DNA from 2 places in the Brevibacillus sp. MER 51 genome. Region 1 is predicted to be linked to the other one. Evidence: riboswitches for the same ligand, from Rfam matches in the RefSeq annotation. Region 1 holds a riboswitch; the other holds the start of a gene.
The links. Region 1 has a riboswitch for cyclic di-GMP ahead of M3630_RS14320 (methyl-accepting chemotaxis protein). Riboswitches for the same ligand answer to the same signal wherever they lie in the genome.
Positions count from the first base shown of each region.

Region 2: another riboswitch for cyclic di-GMP. It lies ahead of M3630_RS29405 (GNAT family N-acetyltransferase); the one in region 1 lies ahead of M3630_RS14320 (methyl-accepting chemotaxis protein).

Region 1 is NZ_JAMAUS010000006.1:40,325-45,891, reverse strand. It holds gene M3630_RS14320 (methyl-accepting chemotaxis protein) at 1-1,970, opposite strand, end outside; cyclic di-GMP riboswitch class I at 2,043-2,143, opposite strand; gene M3630_RS14315 (formate--tetrahydrofolate ligase) at 2,279-3,907, opposite strand; gene M3630_RS14310 (FAD-binding oxidoreductase) at 4,055-5,419, opposite strand; gene M3630_RS14305 (TRAP transporter large permease) at 5,436-5,567, opposite strand, start outside.
Region 2 is NZ_JAMAUS010000027.1:23,204-28,770, reverse strand. It holds gene M3630_RS29415 (alpha/beta hydrolase) at 1-598, opposite strand, end outside; gene M3630_RS29410 (methyl-accepting chemotaxis protein) at 712-2,202, opposite strand; gene M3630_RS29405 (GNAT family N-acetyltransferase) at 2,195-2,749, opposite strand; cyclic di-GMP riboswitch class I at 2,940-3,023, opposite strand; gene M3630_RS29400 (peroxiredoxin-like family protein) at 3,206-3,868, opposite strand; gene M3630_RS29395 (Crp/Fnr family transcriptional regulator) at 3,953-4,630, opposite strand; gene M3630_RS29390 (DNA alkylation repair protein) at 4,630-5,367, opposite strand.

The DNA.
Region 1 (5,567 bases):
ACAGTAAACCTACCGATTCCTTGCTGTAATTCTTCTGCCACTGCATTCAAATGCTCGACAGACTGGCCAATTTCCTGGATGGCTTGAAGCTGCTCTTCGGTTGCCTTTGCCACTGTTTGCGCGTCGAGTGAAGCATGTTTTGCAATGTTATGCATTTCATCTACAGAAGCACTCACTTGTTGGGAACCTGCTGACATTTGTTCTGACGCGGCGGATACTTCCAAAATGTGCGCAGCAACGTTCCGGGAAGATTCCAAAATATGCCCAAAGATTTCGCGAACCTCTTCGACCAGTTGAATACCTTGCTGTGCGTTTTGGTTGCCCGCTGTCATGACCTCTACTGCGTGACGAGTATCCTGTTGGATTTCCCCGATCAGCATCGCGATTTTGGATGCGGATTCCTCGGATTGGTTCGCCAGTTTTTTTACTTCACCCGCAACTACAGCAAACCCACGTCCATGCTCGCCTGCACGTGCCGCCTCAATCGAAGCGTTCAAGGCAAGCAAATTAATTTGTGAGGTCAATTGACTGATCGTATCGAGAATGCCTTCGATTTCTTTGGAGCGATTGTTGAGCTGTTCAATGGCTACTGTCGCCTTCGATGTTCCCTCGCCAATGCTTCCCATCTGGAGAACTGCCTGCTCTACCACAGCAGTTCCTTGTTCTGCCTGCTCTGTTGCTATCTGGGCAGCCTCAGAAACATGTGCAGACGTCTCCGCGATTTTCACGATGCCTGCTGCCATGTCAGTCATCGACAATGCGACTTCCTGCGAGCTGGCTGCCTGCGCCTCTGCTCCCTCAGAAATCTGTGCAATAGACAAGCCGATTTGGTTGATGTTTTCTGTCGCCTGCTTAATACCTTCAGATACTTCCTGACTAAAACGCTGTACTTGATCAGACGACAGTGATACGTCTTCAATCAAATTTTTCAAGTGCGATACCGTCTGGTTAAAGTCACGGGACAGAACCGCAATCTCGTCTTTTCCGTCAACCGTTACGGTCTCTTTCAAGTTGCCCTGCGCCACTACATTTACGGCGTGATTCAGACGCTCAATTGGTTTCACCATGCGTACAGCCAAGAAATAAACGAGGACAACCCCAATTGCCAATACGATGAGGGAAATAACCATCAATCGGACTGACAGTTGATCGACAGGGGCATGCAGCTCTGCTACGGGTGCAGTGATGTATATACCCCAGTTCAAATTGGTAGGAGCATACGAAGCAAATCGCTCTGTATTCTCGTAATTATATTGGGCAATTCCATGCTTCCCTTGCTTGATGTCTTCAAAGCCAGTCTGAAGTTCAAGAATACCCATATTGAGAATCGATTCCTTCAGAATGAACTCGCTGTTCGGATGATAAATAAATGTTCCTGTTTTGCTTACTAAAAAGGCGTAGCCTGATTGACCAAATTTCTCTTCGGACACCTTTTTTTGGATCTCATTGATAGGAATCGTAGAACCGATATAACCGTATTGACGATTGTCCTTCATCAACGGAACGACAAGGGTCACGATGTTATTCCCTGTGCGCTTCGAAACAACTGGCTCTGAGACAACAACCTTTCCTTCCCCTTTGCTGGCTTCCTTAATGTGCGGACGATCCGAGATATCAGTCACTTCACCCTTGAAATTGATCACATTCTTTCCGCTTAAATCATGCGAAAAGAAGAACGTCTCAAACTCGGGGTTTTTCTTTTGGGCCTCTTGAATGAGTTTCAGGTCATACTCGGCATTTTGATCAGCCGACATCAACCCTCCCACTGCTCTTACAATTTCAATTTTTTCTTTAAAGAAACCATCGATACGAATCGAGAGATTGTTAGCTGACAACTCAGCTTCTTTGTCCAGACTGTCTGCCAAAAGATTGGAAGCACTCCAATAGCTTGCACCGCAAACCGTACCCAAACTTATCAACAACAGCAGGCACAAAACGATAATTAGCTTATTCTTCAAACTATTTTTCATACCGAATCCCTTCTCCCTTCTCTTTTTTCAACAAAAAAAAGACTGCCCACCGACAGCCCATCATGACTACGGTATGGCAACCCGGCTGTCCTAGCTGCGAAAGTCACTTGACTCTCGACCTTAGACCCGTGGCTTTGCGTCCCTGCCTTTCAGCAAGTTTGCCTTTGTCATTCCTTGTTGTTTTTCAATTAAGTTCACATTTTTCAATCTCACCTTTCTTTTCCCATAACTTTCCGATAATAAACCTCAAAAATACAAAAAAAGCTGACAACCTTTTACAGTTGTCAGCTTTTTGTCAAACTTTTTGACTAGCTTAATCCGATCACTTGGCCATCCACGTCTACATATAACGATTCAGCAGCCGGCTTTTTCGGGAGGCCTGGCATGGTAACCAAGCTACCAGTCAGTGCCACAATAAAACCAGCTCCTGCTGATATGCGCACTTCACTCACTTGGATCGTGAAGTCAACAGGTGCTCCCAGCAGATCAGCGCGATCCGTAAAGGAGTACGGGGTTTTCGCCATGCACACAGGCAGATGGGACATGCCCATTTCTTCTACCTTTTGGATCGTTTTTAATGCCAGCGGCGAAAAGACAACCCCTGATCCACGGTATACTTCTTTTACGACTGTCTCAATCTTGTCTTTTATGCTGAGGTTATCTTCATACAAGAATCGGAAGGATGAAGGCCGCTCTGCTGCACGAGCCACTTTTTCAGCAAGCTCGACACCACCTGCTCCGCCTTCTGCCCATACTTTGGACAGCGCCGCTTCGGCTCCGGCCGCTTGGCACAGCGCAATGACGGCATCCACCTCTGCCTGGGTATCTGTCGCAAAATGATTGATCGCCACCACTGCTGGCACACCGAACTTTTGCAGGTTTTCCAGATGGCGCTTGACGTTTTCGAAGCCTTTTTCCAGAGCAGACAAGTTCTCCTCTGCCAGATCAGGTACTTTTACCCCGCCGTTGTATTTCAACGAGCGAACTGTAATGACCACGACAGCAGCCGATGGAGTCAGACCTGCTTTTCTGCATTTGATGTCAAAAAACTTCTCAGCCCCCAGGTCGGCACCAAAGCCAGCCTCTGTTACAACGTAATCTGCCAGCTTCAAAGCCATCTTGGTTCCGATCACGCTGCTGCACCCATGAGCGATATTGGCAAAAGGTCCTCCGTGAATGATGACCGGAGTTCCTTCGATTGTCTGTACGAGATTGGGCTTGATGGCTTCCTTCAAGAGAACGCACATCGCATCGACCGCGTTGATTTCCTCTGCCCGTACAGGCTGATCATCGAAATCATAGCCAATAATGATCTGGTTCAATCGCTCGCGCAAGTCCGCCAGATTCTCACTCAGGCATAAGATTGCCATGATTTCCGAAGCAGTTGTAATCATGAAGCCATCTTCACGCGTCATCCCGTTGCCGTCACCCAGACCAACCACGATGTTACGCAGTGCACGGTCATTCATGTCCATGGCTCGTTTCCAGACGATTTTCTTTGGATTGAGCCCACGCGGATTACCGTGGAAAATATGATTGTCGATCATCGCTGCCAACAAGTTATGTGCAGCTGTAATCGCATGAATGTCCCCTGTAAAATGCAGGTTAATTTCGTCAGCCGGGAGAATTTGTGCTTGGCCGCTTCCAGTTGCGCCTCCTTTGATCCCCATGCAAGGACCCAAGGACGGCTCGCGAAGCGCTGCCATTGTTTTCTTCCCCAGATGATTTAATGCTTGTGACAAACCAATCGTCGTGAGTGTCTTACCTGCTCCCGCCGGGTTAGGGTTCATCGCTGTAACAAGAATCAGTTTGCCATCAGGGCGATCCTTCACTTGCTCCCATAGCTCATCTGATAGTTTGGCTTTATATTTTCCGTATAGCTCCAAATGCTGTTCTTCGATACCTGCAATCTTGGCAATTTCAACAATAGACTTCATTTTTGCCTCCCTGCCACACCAGAATGTAATGCACCAGTTACCAATCTTCTACATTCTGCATAATCATCCTTTCTCCTCTCCTCTTCGACACATTACGCAAAAGAAAAAGCCCACATTCCGACAAACGTTCAGAATGCAGGCCCTCTGTTATTTACCGAAAATTTTCCCCGGATTCAAAATACCGTTTGGGTCCATCACTTGCTTCATAGCTTGCATGACGTCCAGTGCTTCTCCGTGTTCCTTGCGCTGGTATTTGATTTTCCCCACCCCCACACCATGTTCGCCTGTGCAGGTTCCTCCCCGACTCAATGCGTACTCCACCAGATGGGCATTTACTCCCTCGGCACGCGCCACTTCTTCGGGGTCATTCAGGTCGATCATCAGGATAGCGTGATAGTTCCCATCCCCGACATGCCCTGCAATCGCTCCATCCAGCCCAGCGCGATCAATGGCTTGCCGGGCGTCAACAACAGCTCCTGCCAGCTCGGAAATCGGCAAGCAAACATCTGTTACCATCAGCTTTTTCCCGGGGGATTTGTGCAGGAAGGCATACGCCAGGTTATGACGAGCGTCCCAGAGCTGCGTCCGCGCCTTCGAATCGGTTTCAAAAAGAAACTGCGTGCAGCCATGTCCATTGGCGATGCTCTTCGCAAAGTCGATATCATACGCGAGCCCTTGTTCACTGCCATGGAACTCGATAAACAGCGTCGGTGCTTCCGGGTAGCTCGTTTCTTTGTACAGATTCACTTGTTGGATGGAACGTTCATCAACCAGCTCGATTCTCGCCACCTGAATACCCGCGCCGAGAATATCTACGACGGTATCGACAGCATCCTGAACAGAAGGGAAGCTGGCACGCGCAGCCGTTGTCGCCTCAGGGATGCCGTAAACACGCAAGGTCAGCTCTGTAAATACACCAAGTGTTCCTTCCGACCCGACAAACAGCCCCGTAAGATGGTAGCCTGAGGAGGATTTGGCTGTCATGCTCCCTGTACGGATGATACGACCGTCTGCCGTCACCACTTCCAGATCGCGCACCTGATCACGCATCACACCATAGCGAACAGAGGTTGTTCCGCTGGCGTTTGTAGCAGCCATCCCACCCAAAGTCGCGTCCGCGCCAGGATCGACGGAGAAAAACAATCCGTGCTTTTTCAATTCTTTATTGAGCTGAGTGCGCGTGACACCGGGCTGGACTCTCACGAGAAAATCCTTCGGTCGCACCTCCCGCACTTGGTTCATCAAGGAAAAATCCATGCTGATTCCGCCCGCATATGGAATCGCGTGGCCTTCCAGACTGCTCCCCATGCCAAACGGCGTTACCGCAATGCGCTTTTCATTGGCCAGCTTCATGATTTGACTGACTTCCTCGGCCGTCTGCGGAAACACGACTACATCTGGAAGATGCGGGGTATGATACGATTCATCATGGCTGTGGTGCTCCAGTACAGTGGGGTTGGTCGATACTCGTTCTTCCCCCAGTAATCCCACTAACACTTGCTTGTAATCCACGTTGGTTCCCCCTCCGTTACTTGCCCAAGTTAACAAGGAATAAGCTAATTTCAGGAATATAGGTGATGAGCATCAAATCGACGATCATGATGACCAAAAACGGGATCACCGCTCGCTCAATCTCCGTATTCTGGAGTTTCGCAATATT
Region 2 (5,567 bases), on a different contig from region 1:
CTTCCTGCTCTGGGCCAACTTGGAATGGGGGCTTGAAATAAAGCTGATTCATGACATTGCGAGGACTGGAGGGAGATTCATTGCCTATATCTTTGGCTGCAATCCTTTTGACCAGCTCAGAGTTGGCGGCTCCCCCACCCGAGCCTGAGAAACTGCTGTAGCACGGGGTACCAGCTATATCTTTGGTTCCACCAAAGCCGTAAGGGGACATGGGGGCGATGAGAATCAGAGAGCGGACTTCCTGCGGGTGATCGATGGCAAACTGCATCGCGATCCCGCCACCCAACGACCAGCCGGCAAGATGGATGGGCGTTGGCAAGTCCAATGCCCGAATAAACGAATGAAGGTCATCCGACCAGTCTCGCAAACCGCGTGTCGCATCAATGGGCAATGCTTCACTTGCTCCATAGCCACGCATATCAGGTGCATACAGACGGTACTGGTCACATAGAGCTGCAATGGTATCATCCCAGAACAGGTTGGCTGATGCATTGCCGTGAATGAGGAGAAGCGGTTCTCCTTCCGGTACGCCTGCTGTCAGGTAGGAAACGAGCAATCGATCGGTCTGAATCGTTTTGGTTTCGATTCTTGCATCCATCAATGATGTGCCTCCTTTTAAAGCGTAAATATCAGAATATTTCTATTGTATGCCTGTTCGGTTACAAAATGAGAAAAGAAAACAACCGCCAGTGAAAGGCGGTTGCAGGAAGATTACATATGGAGACCACGCATCTGCTGTTCAATTTTCTCAAAGCCGCCAGAAACCTTAACGACTTCGTCTTTTTGCTCAGAAACGAGCACAAGCACTTCTTCCAGGCTCTCTTTGTTCTTGTCGGTAATATCTGCGTTGACTTCTACTTTTGCGCCGACTTCCTGAATCATGCTGTGAACATGGACGATGAACTCTTGCAGGTTTTTCGTTTTATCTGCGAAGTTTTGCATGTAGTTGTCTACATTGGTGAACATTTCTTGTACTTCGAGAATGCCCTCGCTATTTTTCTCAAAAGAAGTCTGCGACTCGGAAATCATATCCGATACGAGCTTCATTTTTTCGCGGATGGTCATGAGCAGGCTCGAGATCGACTCGGACGATAGCTTGGAGGATTCTGCCAGCTTGCGTACTTCATCTGCGACGACAGCAAATCCTCGGCCGTGTTCGCCTGCGCGAGACGCTTCAATCGTGGCATTGAGTGCCAACAGATTGGTCTGTGCAGAAATCTCGGAAATGGTTTGGATGATTTTTCCAATCGATTCGGTTTCTTTATTGAGCTCTTGGATTAGCTGGTTCGTACCTTGGATGTCCTTGATGAATCGTTCAAAGTCATTACCGATGTTGCCAATGCGTTTTCCACTTTCGCTAGTGGCTTCCTTGGTCGATTCTACGTACTCATGCATCTCTGTGACAGAGCGGGTCATGTCCTCAACTTGCAAATTCGTCGAGCTCATTTCCCGACGCAGCTCGTCTGTATTGCTGGTCTGGACAGTAAAGGACTCCATGATGTCTTGCAGGGAAGCGACGGTTTCGACAGCGCGAACATTGACACCGTCCGTTACCTTGTTCAAATTCTCTTGATAGTCTTGCATAGAGGTGAGTGATTCATTGATCTTATCCAGAACACGTTGCAACGATTCCTTCGAGGCAATCGCTTCTTGCTTCTGTTGCTCACTTTCCTCTTGCAACTTGTTATTGAATACAGCATGCATCATGCTCGTGATAGAGACAAAGCAGAAGGTGAGCAGGAAGTACATCAGATCGAGATTGCTTGTCGAATGGAAAATCGTTTCTCTTTGTGTCAGGAAGTAATAAGAGACAATGCCCAATGTCGATACAATCGTCAAAATATTGATGAGTCGGTCTTGATAAATCCCCATGACTGCTACGAAGAACATAATGGTCATGATATTGATCATATGCGGGTCCAGTCCGACTACGATGAACATGAAGATCCCGATTACGGCGAAGTTAAAGAACTTCATGAAGGGCGCTGCTTTTTCACGGAAGCTCGGGCGATTGGAGATGTAAGCAAAAGGTGCCAGTACGCCATACAAAATACCCAGAATTGTGAAAACGAATGTGTACGAAACGCCTAGAAAGAGGTTTAAGACCTGAACAACCGTAATAATACTTGCGAATACGATTACGACCCAATTGTTTCTTCTTCTCAATAAATCAATTTTATCCATGTTATCCATGTTACCCACCTACCTCGACTTTTACTTGGTTGGATGACGACGTATTGTACCAGGAATATTTCGGATCATGCTTATTGTCATAGACATCTTTTAGATGGAAAAGGGTCGGAATAGCATCGGCCCCTTTGTAAAAGACGATATCTTTGGTCTGAGTTGCTTTTACTTGATACTTCGTGTTAATAAATTTAAAAAAGGTCGGATCTGCTACCCCGATAGCGTGGGTATAACCATGCTTTTCAGCGTAATCTATCATCAGGCAAATTCCTTTTTGCCCCAGTTGTCCTCGGTATTTCGGCAGAACAGCGAGACTGTCTACCTCCATTACTTTCATATCTTCTGTAACAACATCCTGAAAAAGTGATTTCATATAAGCACTTGATTTGGAAAAGGGCGTCATTTCAAATGTTCCACCTGCTTCACCATCTTCGGCGATTAAGAGGAACTGAGCCGAGCCTTCTTTCGCGTACTCCATCTCGAAGCCCATGCTTGTCCATACTGTTTCCTTGATTTCATGAAATTTGGCTAACTCTTGTACGGTTTCTACTAGTTTGTACATAACTTCCCCACTCCATCATTTTCTGATTACCGTGTTGTGTATGTTTGACGTCCCAAAAGTTATGTTTTTCCATCTGTTGCAAAAATGAAAGTGCTTTCATCCTCCTTTCAAAAAACGAAACACAAAAAAAGGCCGTTCCAACGAAATGGAACAACCGAAGCTACCAACATCGAAAAAATGGTCTCAAGATGATGGCAACCCGGCTATCATGGTCAAAGACTGTAGACCCGTGGTTTTGCGTCGCCACCTTTCGATGACTTTGCCTTTTGCATTTTTTAGCAAAAATTGTAAAAGTGTGTCGAAAATTGCTAGACATAATCATGCAAAATATAAGCCATTTGTATTAGCTGTGTCAAGTTTTGGTAGGGAGAAGTAACTAATTGTTCATAATATATGAACGTACGGAAAAACCAGTTGCCGTATCAACTGGTTCTTCATTAAGTAGGGAGTATGGCGTTAGGTTAGGGTGCGCAGAATGTCTATAACTTCAGTAGGCTCCATTCGCTTTTTGTAGTCAGGATCTAAGGATACTGACCGGATTACGCCCTGGTTATCGAGGATATAAGTAGCCGGTATGGGGAGTGTCCAGGAATCGTCGCTATTAAAATGATTGAGATCGATATCCAATGATCGGTAGGTATCATGTAAATACTCAGGCAGTCTGAATATGAGTCTGTATTTTTCTGCTACCTGATTATTGGTATCGCATAACACGGGGAAGCTCAGACGATTGTTCTCTTGCATAGTAAGAGAGTGTGCAGGAGATTGTGGACTAATGGCAAACAATTGAGCACCCAGAGAGGTTATCGTATCGAGCTGTTTTTGGTACGCTAGCATCTCCAAATTGCAGTAGGGGCACCATGATCCACGGAAAAATGTGAGGACGACAGGACCTTTTATGATTTCTTCCGACAAGGTAATGTTCTTGCCAGTGTGATCGTTCAACGTGAAATCAGGCGCAATCGAACCAATCGGCAAGCCCTTTGCCAGTTCAGAGGTCCGCAGCTCCTCGATTGATCTTGTAAATGCATCTGTTACTTCACGGGTGAGGAAGTCTGCTATTTGAATGGTTGTAAAATCTAGCTCTTCGCGCAGGCTCTGAAAATGTGGTTTATCCATATGTCGTTCCCCTCTTTTTCGAAAGAATAGTAGAAGCCATGGCTTTACGATATCTTTCTTTTTGAGCGAAAGATGTAAACTGGATTACATTTTCTTCAAAATCCTGTCCCGCTGAATAGAAATAGATTTAAAGCCTGTTTGAATCAGTTCTTCTCTTGCTAAAGCACGTAATGCTACCGTCACAGCTTCCCTGGATGCCCCAACAAAATTGGCGATTTCTTGATGGGAAAGAGGTAAGTCAATTTGTTGAAACGCCGAACTGTTAGGATTGCCAAATTGATCGGCAAGCTTTACCAACGTGGAAATAATGCGATCTTGTAAAGGGAGAAGGGCAAGATTTTCGGCTGCTTGGCTGATCGAAACCATTCTATCGCTAATGATCTTCATGATCTTCATCATCAGTTGCGGATGTTCAATGATGTAGCTTTCAAATTTTGCTTTGCTCATTCTACAAATGAGGCAGTCTTCGATGGCTTCTATATACATCTCCCTTGTACCTAATGAGAGGAGATCCACTTCTCCAAACACATTGCCTTCCCCGAGGATATCGAATGTGAACTGCCGACCATCCCGATTTACTTTATATAAACGTACCTTTCCCTGTTTGATGAAGTAGAAGCCTTCTGAAAAAGTTTCTGGTGTTTGAATGCACGTATTTTTGGGAAAAGGGGTTAGAGAGGTTAATTGATCAATTAAGCGCAAACTTTCCTCGGATAATGAATTCAACAAATAAAATTGGGATAAATGTGTGATTCGGTTCATCATTTCTGTTCAGTGCGACTTTTCAGGATCGTTCTTTTCGCTTTGGTGATAATTCTTTTTGTTTCCTTTGTATCAGAGGTTTTTAGCCACTCGTCACAAAGCTGTGTCACCCAGTCTGGTTGTGATTTACTCGCATCGTTCAACCAATTCCCTACAGAATCTTGAACATATTTGGCTGGATCCGACTTCACTGGTGTGAGCAAAGGCAGGCAGCGAGCGGGCTCATTCTTCAATGCGTCAATATGCTTACACCAGACACCACGCGGGCGTGTGGCTTCTACCGCAAAACGGCGAATATTTTGGTCGGTATCAAGTACCCATTCACTCAGGAGTTGAATGGAATGGTTCAGATCATGCAAGAGAGAATCTCGAATCGCCATCCATGCGATCTCTCTCACCCCAAAATGATGATCAGCCGCGAATTTTCTTATTTGGGCTAGTTTTTCTTCTAAAGATAAGGTGTTGTCCAGGCCGATAATATAGGCACTCCAGCAACGTACACTGTCTGACTTGTGGTTGGCCAACGATAGGAAAACAGAAGACGTAGCTGTGGGTTCACCCGATTTGTGTAAGATCGCAAGCAGTTCTTGTCCAATCAGACGGATAGCTTTCATTCCGCTCGTTGATCCGGTCTCTTCTAATTGACCAACAAGTTGAGGGACATACGCACCTAACGTAACATGAGGCAGAACGATTCGTAACAAATGCATATGATCAACAGCCTGCCATTCAGTCAAATTGACGCTTTCTAATTCTCCAGCATGAAGGAGTGTTAATACATTGTCAGGGATGAGTGAGGCTTTACTTGCTCCTTTTCTCGTGTGTACCGAATCTGCATTTCAACAAACTCCTTTTCGCAGTAATGGTAAAAGTATACATAAAAATCACCCATAACGAAAATTTTCCAACCATCCGATAACTAGAAGGAATAGGAGGG